One region of the Rhizobium sp. BK289 genome, then DNA from elsewhere that is predicted to be linked to it. Evidence: predicted binding sites of a transcription regulator. Region 1 holds the regulator's gene; each other region holds the start of a gene.
What was found. Region 1 encodes PhoB, which activates phosphate uptake and scavenging genes when phosphate is short. Its sites were predicted from a motif close to TGTCATNNANCTGTCAT; they were not measured.
Positions count from the first base shown of each region.

Region 2: the regulator PhoB is predicted to act here: its motif matches at 2,965-2,981, upstream of FHT84_RS07170 (DUF2794 domain-containing protein).
Region 3: the regulator PhoB is predicted to act here: its motif matches at 3,653-3,669, upstream of FHT84_RS25860 (acetoacetate decarboxylase).

Region 1 is NZ_JACHZO010000005.1:289,870-294,922, forward strand. Features, by position in the region: gene pstA (phosphate ABC transporter permease PstA) at 1-1,273, shown strand, start outside; gene pstB (phosphate ABC transporter ATP-binding protein PstB) at 1,288-2,103, shown strand; gene phoU (phosphate signaling complex protein PhoU) at 2,155-2,868, shown strand; gene phoB (phosphate regulon transcriptional regulator PhoB) at 2,900-3,583, shown strand; gene FHT84_RS12280 (GcrA family cell cycle regulator) at 3,774-4,301, opposite strand; gene FHT84_RS12285 (hypothetical protein) at 4,428-4,721, opposite strand; gene FHT84_RS12290 (aspartate aminotransferase family protein) at 4,726-5,053, shown strand, end outside.
Region 2 is NZ_JACHZO010000003.1:195,341-200,393, forward strand. Features, by position in the region: gene FHT84_RS07155 (ABC transporter permease) at 1-834, shown strand, start outside; gene FHT84_RS07160 (Bax inhibitor-1/YccA family protein) at 1,030-1,770, shown strand; gene FHT84_RS07165 (GNAT family N-acetyltransferase) at 1,887-2,444, shown strand; gene FHT84_RS07170 (DUF2794 domain-containing protein) at 2,545-2,943, opposite strand; gene FHT84_RS07175 (thioredoxin family protein) at 3,282-4,025, opposite strand; gene acnA (aconitate hydratase AcnA) at 4,285-5,053, opposite strand, start outside.
Region 3 is NZ_JACHZO010000016.1:141,376-146,428, forward strand. Features, by position in the region: gene FHT84_RS25840 (alpha/beta hydrolase) at 1-6, opposite strand, end outside; gene FHT84_RS25845 (alpha/beta hydrolase) at 63-749, opposite strand; gene FHT84_RS25850 (ABATE domain-containing protein) at 909-1,529, shown strand; gene FHT84_RS25855 (patatin-like phospholipase family protein) at 1,652-2,809, opposite strand; gene FHT84_RS25860 (acetoacetate decarboxylase) at 2,848-3,594, opposite strand; gene FHT84_RS25865 (3-hydroxybutyrate dehydrogenase) at 3,799-4,587, shown strand; gene ppk2 (polyphosphate kinase 2) at 4,684-5,053, shown strand, end outside.

The DNA of each region.
Region 1 (5,053 bases):
GGCGCGGCGTGATATCGGCATCAAGCGGCGCTATGCCGCCGAGCGCCGCTTCCGCGCCTATGGCGTCACGGCCGTTATCTTCGGCCTCGTCTTCCTTGCCATCCTGGTCTCGACCGTGGTGCGCACCGGCTACAGCGCCTTTGTTCAGACATCGATCACTCTGCCGATCGAATTCACCGAGGAGGTGATCGACCCCGCGGCCAAGCGGGCCACGGATCCGAAGGTGCTGATCGGTGCCAATTACCTTGTGCTGGTGCGGGACGCGCTGGTGAAAGCCCTGAGCATCGATCCCACCAATCGCGCGCTCGTCCGAGAGGCGACGGCGATGGTATCGGATAGCGCCAGGATCGCGTTGCGCGACAGGGTCGTCGCCAATCCCTCGATCATAGGGACGACGCAGAACGTCACCTTCCTTGCCAGCGCCAATATCGATTCCGCCAACAAGGGCCAGATCGATCTCACCGTCGACGAGAAGGATCGCAAGATATCCGACCGGCAGATTGCCTGGATGAAGCAACTCAGCGAAAGCGGCGCGCTTTATAAGGCGTTTAATACCGGTCTCTTTGTGGCCGGCAATTCCAGCCGCCCGGAAGCATCCGGCCTCGGCGTCGGGCTGATCGGCTCGCTCTACCTCATGCTGACCGTGCTCGCGCTTGCCTTGCCGGTTGGTGTTGCAGCCTCGATCTATCTGGAAGAGTTCGCGCCGAAGAACCGGCTGACGGATCTGATCGAGGTCAATATCAACAACCTCGCAGCGGTGCCCTCCATCGTCTACGGCCTGCTGGGCCTCTCGGTCTTCATCAACATGATGGGACTGCCGCGTTCGGCCTCGCTCGTCGGTGGGCTGGTGCTGAGCCTGATGACGCTGCCGATGATCATCATCGCGACGCGCTCGGCGCTGCGCGCCGTGCCGCCGTCCATCCGCAGCGCCGCGCTCGGCCTCGGCGCATCGCGCATGCAGGTGGTCTTCCATCATGTCCTGCCGCTCGCCATGCCGGGCATCCTGACGGGCACCATACTCGGGCTTGCTCATGCTCTCGGGGAGACGGCGCCGCTGCTCTTGATCGGCATGGTCGCCTTCGTCGCCAACTATCCGACATCGCCCCTCGATCCCTCGACGGCGCTGCCGGTGCAGATCTACATGTGGGCGAGCGAAGCCGAGCGTGCCTTCGTCGAAAGGACGTCCGGCGCCATCATCGTCCTACTTTTCTTCCTCGTCGCGATGAACATCGGCGCCATCCTGCTGCGCCGCCGCTTCGAGCGGCGCTGGTAAGGGAGGGCCGAGAAATGAACATGATGAGCGAAGCGGCAAGCGAAAGAGCCTTGGCCAAGAAGATGACCACGATCCCCTACAAGATGATCGGCCAGGACGTTTCGGTCTTCTACGGGGACAAGCGCGCGCTCTTCGACGTCAACCTGAAGATTCGCGCCAATACGGTGACGGCCCTCATCGGCCCTTCCGGCTGCGGCAAATCCACCTTCCTGCGCTGCCTCAACCGCATGAACGATACGATCGACACGTGCCGCGTCACCGGCAAGATTACGCTCGACGATCAGGACGTCTACGACAACAGCATCGATGTCGTGGAATTGCGCGCCCGCGTCGGCATGGTCTTCCAGAAGCCCAACCCGTTTCCGAAGTCGATCTACGAAAATGTCGCCTACGGGCCGCGCATCCATGGCCTGCATCGCTCCAAGGCCGATCTCGATCATATCGTCGAGACCAGCCTGCAGAAGGCGGGCCTGTGGGGCGAGGTCAAGGACAGGCTTCATGATGCTGGCACCAGCCTGTCGGGCGGTCAGCAGCAGCGTCTGTGCATTGCGCGCGCCGTTGCCGTCAGTCCGGAAGTCATCTTGATGGACGAGCCGTGCTCGGCGCTCGATCCGATCGCAACGGCGAAGGTCGAGGATCTCATTCACGAGCTGCGGGAAAACTTCACGATCGTCATCGTGACGCATTCCATGCAGCAGGCCGCCCGCGTTTCGCAGCGCACCGCAATGTTTCATCTCGGCCATCTGGTCGAGGAGAACGACACCGATAAAATGTTCACCAATCCCGACGATTACCGCACGCAGGATTACATCATGGGCCGTTTTGGTTGATGATATCAAGCGCGCGGCCCCTTTCACACAGTTCACCTTGAGGATAGAAAAATGGTCTCCACACACATTCTCTCTGCCTATGACGAAGACCTGAAGTTCCTGACGCGCCGTATTGCGGAAATGGGCGGCCTGGCCGAGCAGATGGTCAGCGACAGCGTACGCGCATTGGTCCAAAGCGATGCTGCCCTTGCGCAGAAGGTCATCTCCGACGACGTCGTTCTCGACCATGCCGAGCGCGAAGTCGGCGACAAGGCGATCGTCACCATCGCCCGCCGTCAGCCGATGGCAGCCGACCTTCGTGAAATCATGGGATCGATCCGCATCGCTTCCGATCTGGAGCGCGTCGGCGATCTCGGCAAGAACACCGCCAAGCGCGTCATCGCCGTGCAGGGCACCGGCGTTCCGCGCCGTCTCGCCCGCGGCATCGAACACCTTTCCGAATTGGCACTGAGCCAGCTCAAGGAAGTTCTGGATGTCTACGCCACCCGTTCGCCCGACAAGGCCGTATCGATCCGTGAGCGCGACGAGGAAATCGACGCCATGTACACCTCGCTCTTCCGCGAGATGCTGACCTACATGATGGAAGATCCGCGCAACATCACCACCTGCACGCATCTTCTCTTCTGCGCCAAGAACATCGAGCGCATCGGCGACCATGCCACCAACATCGCCGAGACGATCTATTACATGGCGACCGGCGCTCAGCCCGAAGGCGAGCGTCCGAAGGATGATACCGCCAATACCGTCGGCGCGGTGACGGAATAATCTGGAAGTGAAGAAAGGAGACCATAAGCGCATGGTTCCGAGAGTTGCTGTTGTAGAAGACGAGGAAGCGCTCAGCGTTCTGCTGCGCTACAATCTTGAGGCCGAAGGCTTCGAGGTCGACACGATCCTAAGAGGCGATGAGGCTGAGCTGCGTCTCCAGGAGCGCATCCCCGATCTCCTGATCCTCGACTGGATGCTCCCCGGCGTATCGGGCATAGAGCTCTGCCGCCGGCTGCGCATGCGGCCGGAGACGGAGCGCCTGCCGATCATCATGCTGACGGCCCGCGGCGAGGAAAGCGAGCGCGTGCGCGGGCTTTCGACCGGCGCGGACGACTATGTCGTCAAGCCGTTCTCGACGCCGGAGCTGATGGCCCGCGTCAAGGCGATGCTGCGGCGTGCCCGTCCGGAGGTGCTCTCCACGGTGCTGCGTTGCGGCGATATCGAGCTCGATCGCGAAACTCATCGCGTTCACCGCAAGAGCCGCGAAGTGCGGCTGGGGCCGACGGAATTCCGCCTGCTGGAATTCCTGATGTCCTCGCCCGGCCGCGTCTTCTCGCGCTCGCAGCTGCTCGACGGCGTCTGGGGTCACGATATCTATGTCGACGAACGCACGGTCGACGTCCATGTCGGCCGCCTGCGCAAGGCGCTCAATTTCTCCAATATGCAGGATGTCATCCGTACCGTTCGCGGCGCGGGCTATTCCATGGAAGCCTGAGCGGCTTGCCGCTCGGGTATCAACATTACAGCTCCACGCGTCTTTCAAGACGCGTTAAGGTCGCTGTAACATCTTGAAATGCTGCATAATTTTCTCTTAAATCGATTCCGGTTTAAGGAATTATGCAGGAGCGGCGGAAATAGAAAAACGGGCCTCGAGGGGCCTGTTGCTCTTTGTCTTGCTGTCACTTTCAGCCGTTGTTGCGCCGGCGGTCATGCACTGGCTGGTAGGCCATGCGCTGATGATAGGTGCAGTAGGGCGACGAATCCGGGCTGTCATTGCCGCAGAAGTGGAAATCGTCCTTCAGCGGATCGCCGACCGGCCATTTGCAGGTGCGCTCCGTCAGCTCCGTCAGGCCGAGGCGGCGGGAGATCGGAACGACGACGTTCGCAGCCGGGCGATACTGGATTTCGTTGACGGAATCGACCTCGATCTCTTCCTTCAGCATGGTTACGCCCTGCTGGCGGGTGACGACCGTCCGTGTTGCAACGCGCGATCCGTAGCTCGTGGCGCGGGGTGCTGCAGCACTGCGCTTCGGCGTGCGCGTCGCGGTTGCCGTGCCGCCGGCCTTCGCTCGGCCGGGAAGGTTCAGGCGATGTACCTTGCCGATAACGGCATTACGGCTCACGCCACCGAGCTGCGCAGCGATCTGGCTGGCGCTCAACCCTTCGGACCATAGCTTTTTCAGCTTCTCGACGCGTTCGTCTGTCCAATTCATGCCCTGTCTCCGCTGTCGCGTTTCCGATGGCAGAATCCCTCACCATTGCCTCGCATGGGAACGAGGCGCGAAACGCTCTAAAATTGTGGTGACTAGTTCCGCCGCATGCAGTCTAGCAATTGCTTTTTAACCTAGTGTGAGGCTGACTCCGTGACAAGAGTCGCGGGAATCTTGAGGAATCGATTTCGAGGTTTTCCCCAACTTGCTGCCCCGGCGTGGCATTTCTGCAATAGGAGCCGCCGAAGCCGTCTCTTTTGCCGGCAAGCGCTTTCTCGCACCTGCTAAAACGGCAGTTTTGTTGACATCGCGGTGCAAAACATCAATAGTGCCCAGGCCGCCGCAAGGCGGCATTTTTGATTTTTTCGGGCCCGTTTCATCAAATGGAAGCGATCGGTCCTTAAAGTTGTGATCAGGAGACATGGCCATGGCCGAGACCACGCCGCTTTACGACACCTACCTGCGCGCTCCGCTGCGGTTCGAGCGAGGCGAGGGCGTCTGGCTGGTTACCGAAAACGGCGAGCGCTATCTCGATTTCGCAGCCGGCGTGGCAGTCAATTCGCTGGGTCATGCCCATCCTCATCTGGTCGCCGAATTGAAGGCGCAGGCCGACAAGGTCTGGCACCTGTCCAACCTCTATGAAGTACCGGGCCAGGAAAAGCTGTCGAAGCGTCTGACGGAAGTGACATTCGCCGACAAGGTGTTCTTCACCAATTCGGGCGCGGAGGCGCTGGAATGTGCCATCAAGACGGCGC
Region 2 (5,053 bases), on a different contig from region 1:
GCAGCAGGCCAATGGGTGCTGCGCGGCGACCGCGGCATCACCTATGCCGAAACCGTGCCGGAAAACGCCTCGGTTACGGAAGGCAAATGGTGGGACAAGGATTATAGCGGCGAACCGCTGGTCTCCTTTTCCGAAGAGGAAGGCAAGGCGCTCGGCCTGAAGCTCGGCGACAAGGTCACCGTCAATGTCCTCGGCCGCAACGTCACCGCCAAGATCGCCAGCTTCCGCAAGGTTCAATGGCAATCGCTGTCGATCAATTTCGTGATGATCTTCTCGCCCAATACCTTCAGGGGCGCCCCGCATGCGTGGCTGGCAACATTGACCGACGCTTCGGCCACCTCCGCTCAGGAGGCCGCAATCCTGAGGAAAGTCACCAATACCTACCCGACCATCACAAGCGTCCGCGTAAAGGATGCACTCGATGTCGTCAACACGCTCGTGGGACAGCTGGCGACGGCGATCCGTTCCGCCGCCTCCGTCGCGCTCATCGCATCCGTGCTCGTGCTGGCGGGAGCGCTTGCCGCCGGCAACCGCGCCCGCACGCATGATGCGGTCATCCTCAAGACGCTCGGCGCGACGCGCGCGACACTCATTCGCGCCTTCAGCTACGAATATCTGATCCTCGGCGCGGCGACCGCCATCTTCGCGCTGATCGCCGGCTCCGCATCCGCCTGGTATATCGTCAGCCGCATCATGCGCCTGCCGTCGGCTTTCCTGCCCGACGTCGCCTTCTCGACGCTGATCATCGCCCTGGTGCTGACCGTCGGCATCGGCCTGATCGGCACCTGGCGCATCCTGGGCCAGAAGGCGGCGCCTGTTCTGCGCGAGCTCTGATTCGTTGCGGAGATGAACCGGAAGCCGGCAAAACGGCTCGATATTACATCGATTTAACCTGCGCCGGATCGCTTGACCCTTGTGTATGAGGCCCGAAAGCCTCATATTCTCTGCAGGCATGCTGAGCTCCGCAGCGGCGCCTGGGCCTCGAGAGACCCGACACCGTAATCAAATCGGAGCTTGAAAGAGGAAAACATGGCTGACTTCCGCAATTACCAAAACCGGGCGCAGAGCGGTGCGCAATCCGGTGCGATGATAGACGAGGGCCTTCGAGCCTACATGCTCAAGGTCTATAACCTGATGGCGCTGGGTCTGGCGATCACGGGTGTTGCCGCCTATCTATCCTTCTCGCTCGCCTTTGCAAACGGACAGATCACGGCCTTCGGCCAGGCGATCTATCTCAGCCCGCTGAAGTGGGTTGTCATTCTCGCCCCGCTGGCAATGGTCTTCTTCCTGAGCTTCAGGATCAACCGCATGAGCGTGGCCGCCGCGACGACGACCTTCTGGGTCTACGCCGCACTGGTGGGATTGTCGCTGTCGTCGATCTTCATCATCTACACCGGCCAGAGCGTCGTGCAGACCTTCTTCGTGACCGCCGCCTCCTTCGGCGCGCTGTCGCTGTTCGGATACACGACGAAGCGTGATTTGTCCGCGATGGGCTCGTTCCTGATGATGGGTCTCTTCGGCCTGATCATCGCAACGCTCGTCAACATCTTCCTGGCTTCGTCCGCCCTGCAGTTCGCCATCTCCGTGATCGGCGTCCTGATCTTCGCCGGCCTCACCGCCTGGGATACGCAGCGGATCAAGGAAATGTACTACGAAGCCGACGACGTGACCGTGGCTGGCCGCAAGGCGATCATGGGCGCCCTGTCGCTCTACCTCGACTTCATCAACCTATTCATGTTCCTGCTGCAGTTCATGGGCAACCGCCGTTGATCGCAGCATGAAATGAGTAGCGAAAAGGCGGCCTCGGCCGCCTTTTTATTTGCCTGGCCGATAACCCTGCTATTTGATAGCGGCCTTCGCAAACCGCAGATCAGGCAATGAAAACAATGTCCGTCAGCCTTCGCAACGCTACCGCAGACGACCTTCCCCATATCACAGCAATCTATCGCGACTCCGTTCTCAACGGCACCGCGAGCTATGAGATCACGCCGCCGACCCAGGACGAGATGGCAGACCGTTTCCAGGCAATCTGTGAAAAGGGCTATCCCTATCTCGTCGCCGAAGACGAGACCGGCGCGTTCCTGGGCTATGCCTACGCCTCGGCGTTCCGCACGCGGCCGGCCTATCGCTGGATGGTGGAGGATTCGATCTATCTGGCGCCGGAGGCGCGCGGTCGCGGCATCGGCAGGCTGCTGCTCGACGCGCTCGTCGAACGCTGCGAGGCGCTCGGCTTCCGCCAGATGATCGCCGTCATCGGCGGCGTCCATCCCGCCTCCGTCGCCGTGCATCGCGCCGCAGGCTTCACCGAAACCGGCCTTTTGAAAGGCACCGGCTACAAGCATGGCCGATGGTTGGATACGATGCTGATGCAGAAAGCGCTCGGAGACGGCGCGGAAACCGATCCGGATCCGTCGGTTTATCCGGGGACGTTGTTTGGGGAGTAGTGTCGAGCTGCCTTTATGCCGAACCTCTGGCACCCCCTCTGTCACAAAGTGACAGAGGGGGTGCCACACTCGCCACAAGCGCGTAGCCAATGACGAGAAACTACTTCTCCACCAGCTTCAGCTGCTTGTCGAACACCTTCAGAACCTGCTGCACCTCGTGGCCACGCTTCAGGATCATGCCGTTGGTGTTGACGACGGAAAAGGCGCCCTGCTTGGCGGCGAGCTTCGGATTCTTTTCGATGCGGAAGAGCGGCATCTCACCGGAGCGCTTGAAGACGGAGAAAACCGCCTTGTCCTTCAGATGGTCGATGGCGTAGTCGCGCCACTCACCTTCGCCAACCATGCGGCCGTAGATCCACAAAATCGCGTCCAGCTCCCGGCGATGGAAGGTCACCGGTAGCGGATCCTTGCTTTGTTTGTATTCTCTGAGATCGACGACGGTGGAATTAGTATCGGCGGAAGGGCGTTCGCCGCGTCGCAAATCCGGCTGATCAGTCATCAATCCCCCAAGGGTTATCTCATGACAGGAGAATGACAGTTTGCCTCAGCCGCACCAAATTGCAAGACGGCTGACGGCTCACAATTTTTTTCCCGTGCCCGAAAGCATCTCGGCAACGCCGCATTTCAGACAAAACGACGCCCAATTTACAGGAAGTATAGGCAGCCGTTTGGCGCCGCCGCGTCAAACGGCCCGGCCGGGGCGTATCGATTAAACCCCAGCCCCGAATGCGTCCCCGCCGGGCACCTCCCCTTTTTGGTACAGCCAAAATAGGGCCCTTTTTGGCGCCCGCAAAAATAGGGAGCCTTTCGGCACCAGTCAAAATTCAGAAATGCCGCTCAGCCGTCCGAGCCGATGGTCAGAACCGTCGCTCCAAGAATGGCGGCCGGATCGCCCGAAGGCGTCGACGATTGCAGAAGGACGGCAAGGCCCCTTCGGCCGGCCTTTTCAAGCACGGTGGAGGGCAATACCAGGCTCATGGCCTTGCCATCCCACATGCCCACGGTCTCGACGTCCGATACGGCATGCATGTAGGCAATCTGCTGGCCGGTGTTTTCGCCGCCTTTCGGCGCCACCATCTGTTCCTTGTCGAAATAGACGACAACAACATTGGCCTTGCCGGCGCCGGCGCCGATCTTGATCTCGAGTTCGTCGCCCTTGGTGGCGGCATTCACCGGAACCGTCAGTCCTTCGCCGTCACGCTGGAAATCGTCGAGCTTGACATTGATGGCGTCGAGATCGGCGCCGTTCATATGGTCCCTGCCGTTGACGATCGCCTGTGGCGTATAGACCCCGCTGCGTCCCATCGAGCGGGCATAGGCATATTGGCGCGCCGTATTGTCCTTGGACGCCATTGTATCGTTCCAGCCGAGATAGTTCCAATAGTCGACATGATAGGCGAGCGCGACGACATTGCCCTGGCGGATCAGCTTGCGGAACGCCGCGTCGGCGGGAGGACAGGAGGCGCAGCCCTGCGAGGTGAAGAGTTCGACAACGCCCTTGATCTTCGGGGCTTCCTGCGCATGCAGCGAACTTGCGAGCACGATGCCTGCCAGAAGTGGAGCCGAAAATCGAAGGCGCATTTCCCTTTTACCTCTTTCGCAAAATTCCGGCGCCACTCACGAGTGCACACGCCCGGACCAATCACGCTCCTTGGGGCCGCCCAGCCCACATCAAGCCCGAAAAATCTGAAACAAGAGATAATGGTTTAGCGCGATGACGCAAAGTCACGATGGGGTGAGGCAGAGGACCGGCAACGGCTTGCCGTACACATCACCGTGAAAAACAAGACGCCGCCGGGAGACTTTTCCCGGCGGCGTGCAAGAGGAGTTCAGACGCCTATCAGGCGGCGAGATCGCGCAGAACGGTCTGCAGGATGCCGCCATTGTTGACGTAGACGACCTCATCCAGCGTATCGATACGGCAGATGATGGGAACATCCTTCACGGAACCGTCGCCATAGGTGATCTTGGCGATCTTACGCTCGCGTGGCTTGATGTTTTCCAGGCCTTCGATCGTCACGAGTTCGTCGCCTTTCAGGCCGAGGCTTGCCCAGGTAGTGCCTTCCTCGAAGACGAAGGGGATGACGCCCATTCCCACCAGGTTCGAGCGGTGGATGCGCTCGAAGGACTGGGCGATCACGGCGCGCACGCCGAGCAGGTTCGTGCCCTTGGCAGCCCAGTCGCGCGACGAGCCGTTGCCGTATTCGACACCGGCGAAGATGACGAGCGGGACGCCCTCGGCCTTGTACTGCATGGCCGCATCGTAGATCGACGTCTCTTCCTTGGACGGATAATGGATGGTGTAGCCACCTTCCTTGCCGTTCGGGCCAAGCATGTGATTGCGGATGCGGATGTTGGCAAAGGTGCCGCGCATCATGACTTCATGGTTGCCGCGGCGCGTGCCGTACTGGTTGAAGTCGGCAACGCCGACGCCGTGACCGAGGAGATACGAGCCGGCGGGCGAGGCAGCCTTGATCGAACCGGCCGGAGAAATATGGTCGGTGGTGATCTTGTCGCCGAAGAGGCCGAGAACGCGCGCGCCCTTGATGTCGGAAACGCCGGCGCCCTTCTTGCCCATGCCCACGAAGTAAGGTGGGTTCTGCACATAG
Region 3 (5,053 bases), on a different contig from region 1:
AGTCATGACAAGGTCCTTTCATAACCTTTTTGATTGCTCTTATGGAGTTATAAACAGAGAATTCAGATAGCGGTGGCTGCGTCCCGAATCATCTCGACAATGGCGGCCGGAGCCGTGACCATCGGCATGTGATCGGCCGGGACGGCGTGCTGCCGCGCCTTCATGCGCGCGGCCATGAAACGCTGATTGTCGACCGGGATCATCCGGTCCTCCTCGGCGATCAGGAACCAGGTGGGACGATCCTTCCAGAGCGGACGGCGGACGGGAACGGTGATGCATGCCGGCGAGATCGGTCGCTGCGAGGCCGCCAGAACTGCCAGCTCGTCAGCCTTCGCGTTCTGTGCGAAGGCGGTCGCGAATGCATCCTGCGGAAGGTAGATCAGCCCGTGGCCGTCGGGCGCCAGCCTCGGCGCCTGCAACTGAGGTTCGCCGCGATAAAAGACATCGGCAACGGTCTCGCCCTCATCCGGCGCAAGCGCTGCAACATAGACCAGGGCCTTGACCTTTTCGCTGGAAACAGCGGCGATGATGGCGCCGGCATAGGCGTGACCCACCAGGATCACGGGTTTTTCCGTCCGTTCCAGGGCGCGTTCGAGCGCGGCAACATCCTCCGCAAAGGAGGTCAACGGCAATGGAGCGGCGGTTACCGAAAAGCCGTCGGCCGCCAACGGCGTGATCACCTTTGCCCAGCCGGATCCATCCGCCCAGGCACCATGGACAAGAACAACATCTGCATTTTGCGACGACATCAGCCTTCTCCCTCCGACCCGGGAAGTAACCGTTGAAATGACGTTAATAGGGTTACTCTTGATATGCGTAACTTGTCAAGCGGCTTTTAACAGGTTATATCGAGGCTGTGTTTTCGAGCGGCCTTTCAGCATCGCTGCTGGCCGGAACAGGAGTAGTCGATGGACAACCATTCGCCCGCCATCTTTGTCGGCGACACGCTGGGACTGGATTTCCTCAATTCGGTCGCAACGCCCGTGGATGTGCCGATCGACTGGATCGACGACGGAGAGGGCCTGCTGCGCTGGCTGGAACAGGCCGGCCTCGTTCCGCGAGAGACGCTCGCGGCCATGCGCGAACAGGCGTTGCCCGGCGAGCTTGACAAGGTCGCCGACCAGGCAAGAAGCCTGCGTGAATGGTTCAGGGCTTTCGTAAACTCCCACAAGGGAAAGCCGCTGACATCGGATGTCCTGAACGAACTGGAGCCACTGAACCGCCTGCTGGAACGCGACGAAGGCTTCGCCCGGATCGTCGCGAGCCCGGCGGGTGAAAACGGTAAATTCAGCTTTCAGCCGATGCGGAAATGGCGCTCGCCCGAAGCTCTGCTATTGCCGATCGGCGAAGCGCTGGGACGCTTCGTCTGCACGGAGGATTTCTCTGACGTGAAGGCCTGCGAGGGCCACGCATGCACCTTGCTTTTCGTCGACCACACGCGCGGCCACCGCAGACGTTGGTGCAGCATGGCGATGTGCGGCAACCGCGCCAAACAGGCAGCTCATCGGCACCGTCTCAAACAGAGCTGATGCCGATGGACTGCCGGCTTGGCGCGTGAAAAAGTCGAAAAGTTACGTGCATAGATCAACCGGAGCTGAGCACAGCTCGCTCCGGCGCAACCACTGCTGAAATCCGACAGCGATCGATCGGCTCAGACCGGATCTTCCCGGTGCAGATCATGGATGGCGACGGCATCGCCGCTGAAGGGCGGCAGCAGCCATTCGCTATGGCGCAGCGTGCGCTTGGTGTCCTCCAGTCCCATGTCCCAATGCTCGCGCATCGACGTGCCGGAGAACTCATAGTCCTTGGCATGGCCTTCATAATTCTTGTGCTGATAGATCAGATGCACGATGTTGACGACGCCGGCATCGGAGTAATCGGCGATCAGCTCTTCCTCTTCCGGTGTCAGCTGATCCTTCGGGACACGCCTCAACGCACCCAGGAGCTTCATCTTCAGCCCGTGAATGCGCTTGAAGTTGTCGGTATTCTGCCGCGTGCGGCTGGAATACATGATGTCCTTGTGACGCGACAGCACATCCGGCATGCTGCGCGGCAGGACGCCACGCGCGCTGAAGAGATCCACCTGGAAGACCAGCGAGCTCCGGTCTTCTTCCTGATCGAGCAGATATTGCAGCGGCGTATTGGAAACGATGCCGCCATCCCAATAATATTCACCTTCGATGCGGATGGCCGGCAAGGCCGGCGGCAGCGCGCCGCTCGCCATGATGTGCTCAGGGCCAATGCGGATATTGTCGGTGTCGAAATAGACGAAATTGCCGGTGCGGACATTCACCGCGCCGACGCTGAAACGCTTCTTGCCATCGTTCAAAAGGTCGAAATCGATCAGCATCTCCAATGTCTTCTTCAGCTCCGCCGAATCGTAGAAGCTCGTCGCGCCTTCGGCGCCCGGCAATTCGAGCCATGGATTAGGAAAGCGCGGCTTGAAGAAGCCTGGCTGGCCCATGGTCATCGTCATCCACGAGCTGGTGCGATTACGGATATCGCGGAAGAAATCGCCTTCGGGCGTATAGGCCCAGATCTTGCGGCCGGAGATGATCTGCCAGAACTGTTCAAGACGCTGCAGGCGCCGGCTTGGTTCGTTGCCGGCGATAATGGCGGCATTGACCGCGCCGATCGACACACCCGAAAGCCAGGTCGGCTCGCATCCGGCTTCGGCAAGCGCCTGGTAGACGCCGGCCTGATAGGCGCCGAGCGCGCCGCCGCCCTGAAAGACCAGGGCGACGCGATCATATTGAGCGGCAATTTCCGGGATGGTCGGGGCTGCGGCCTTGGTGTTTCGTTCAAGCACGGTCCGTCTCCACTAAGGTCTAACAATGAGGCTTTCAGTTACCTGCGCTCGGCGAGATAGTCGTGAACGACTTCGCCAAGCCCAAGCGTCAGATCGGCAGTGAAATGAACCGCCGAAACCACTTCCAGCACAGGCAGCCGCGCCACGTCGGCCATGACATGCGGCCTGAGATCGAGAGCAGCGGGCGAGGTCCAGGCTTCCTTGATCGTGATATCGGTCAGATAGTAGCGCACGAGCTCGCAGATGCGCGGGGTCGCATCGACATGCGGCACGATCTTGATCAGGAAATTCGGCTCCGAGAGGGCGGACAAAAGCGGTCCTTGCTCGATCGGCTTGTGCTTGTAACCCATCGTTCCGGTCGCGCAGAGAACGCTGCCGTAATGCAGCGTGCCGACGATGACCTCGCCCTCGTTGACGATCTTCGGACTGGCAAGCTTCTTCGGAAAGCCCCAGATTTCGCGGCCGCCGGTGATCGGCGCATCGTCATCGAGATACATGGAGTGGACATAGCCGCCCCGCTGCCCGCGATATCGCACGGGGATGACCTGTCCGGTCTCGGTATAGTCGCCGAAACCAGTGGAATCGGGCATGCGGATGAATTCGTATTTCACCAGCGGCTCGTCGATTTCGAGCGGCTCCGGCACGACAGCCTCAAGCGCCTCGCGCGTGGTGCGGTAGGTGATGATGATATATTCGCGATCGAAGAATCGGTAGGGTCCCGGGGGATAGGAAGGGTTGGTCAGCGGCATAGCATAGGCATGCTTCAGAATGTCTTCGACCTTCATCTTATGTCCGTCGTTGGAGGAAATCGCCGGGCGCCGGAGCGAAAACTTGCACGGTTGCATGACAGTGAAGTGTCAGCTGCCAAATGGTTGCGCGGGAGCGGACCGGCCACTGTTATCAAAGCGACATATCCGGCTGGCAGTGTGCGCTCATCCTGAGCATTTCCCCTTACCCAACCATGTCAAAGCGATCGCGGGAGTAGCCTAATGGGTTCGTTGATTTCGAAGAATGCGCTGGTCACCGGTTCGACGAGCGGTATCGGCCTTGCGATCGCCCGCGCCTTTGCCGCCGAAGGCGCGAATGTAACGATCAACGGCCTCGGCGATGCCGATGCGATCGAAAAGGAACGGGCTGCCATCGAAGCCGATTTCGGCGTGCAATGCCGCTACTCCGGCGCCAACATGATGAATGGCGAAGAAGTGACATCAATGGTGCGCGAAGCCGAGGAGGCCTTCGGCAGCCTCGATATCCTCGTCAATAATGCCGGCATCCAGTTCGTGGCCCCGATCGAGGAGTTTCCCGACGACAAATGGGAAGCGATCATCCGCATCAACCTGCTTGCCGCCTTCTACGCCATCAAGGCAGCCATTCCCGGCATGAAGGCACGCAAATGGGGCCGCATCATCAACACGTCCTCGGCACACGCACTGGTCGCCTCGCCTTTCAAGTCCGCCTATGTCTCGGCCAAGCACGGGATCACCGGCCTCACGAAGACCATCGCGCTCGAAGCCGCGCAGGACGGCGTGACCGTCAACTCCATCGCACCCGGCTATGTCTGGACGCCGCTCGTCGAGAAGCAGATCCCCGAGACGATGAAGGCGCGCAACATGACGGAGGAGCAGGTCAAGCACGATGTGCTGCTCGCCGCCCAGCCAACGAAGGAATTCGTGACCGTCGACGAAGTGGCCGCCATCGCCGTCTTCCTCTGCGGCGACGCCGCCAAGCAGATTACCGGCACGACGCTTTCCGTCGACGGCGGCTGGACCGCTGAGTAATGCCGAAACCATAGCCGGCGCAGGTTCGAAAACCGCGCCGGCTTTCTGTGGCTATAGGCCACAGCATCAACATGAAAACAGAGCAGGAGGCGCATAATGACTGATGAAACCCAGGATCCGCTCAGCCGCATCAAGGATGAGATCGTCGACAGCTTCGACGAAGAGCTGGAGATGCAGCTTGAAGAGGACCGGCTGGACGAATTGGTCGCAGAAGGCCTTATCGGCGAAGGCGAAACGGCGCTGGACCGCCGTGTCTATTTCCGCGAACTCTTCCGCCTCCAGCACGAGCTGGTGCGCCTGCAGGATTGGGTGCAGTACAAGAAACTCAAGGTCGTCGTGCTGTTCGAGGGCCGCGATTCCGCCGGCAAGGGCGGCGCCATCAAGCGTGTCACGCAGCGCCTCAATCCGCGCGTCTGCCGCGTGGTCGCACTGCCGGCTCCGACCGAGCGCGAGCGGCACCAATGGT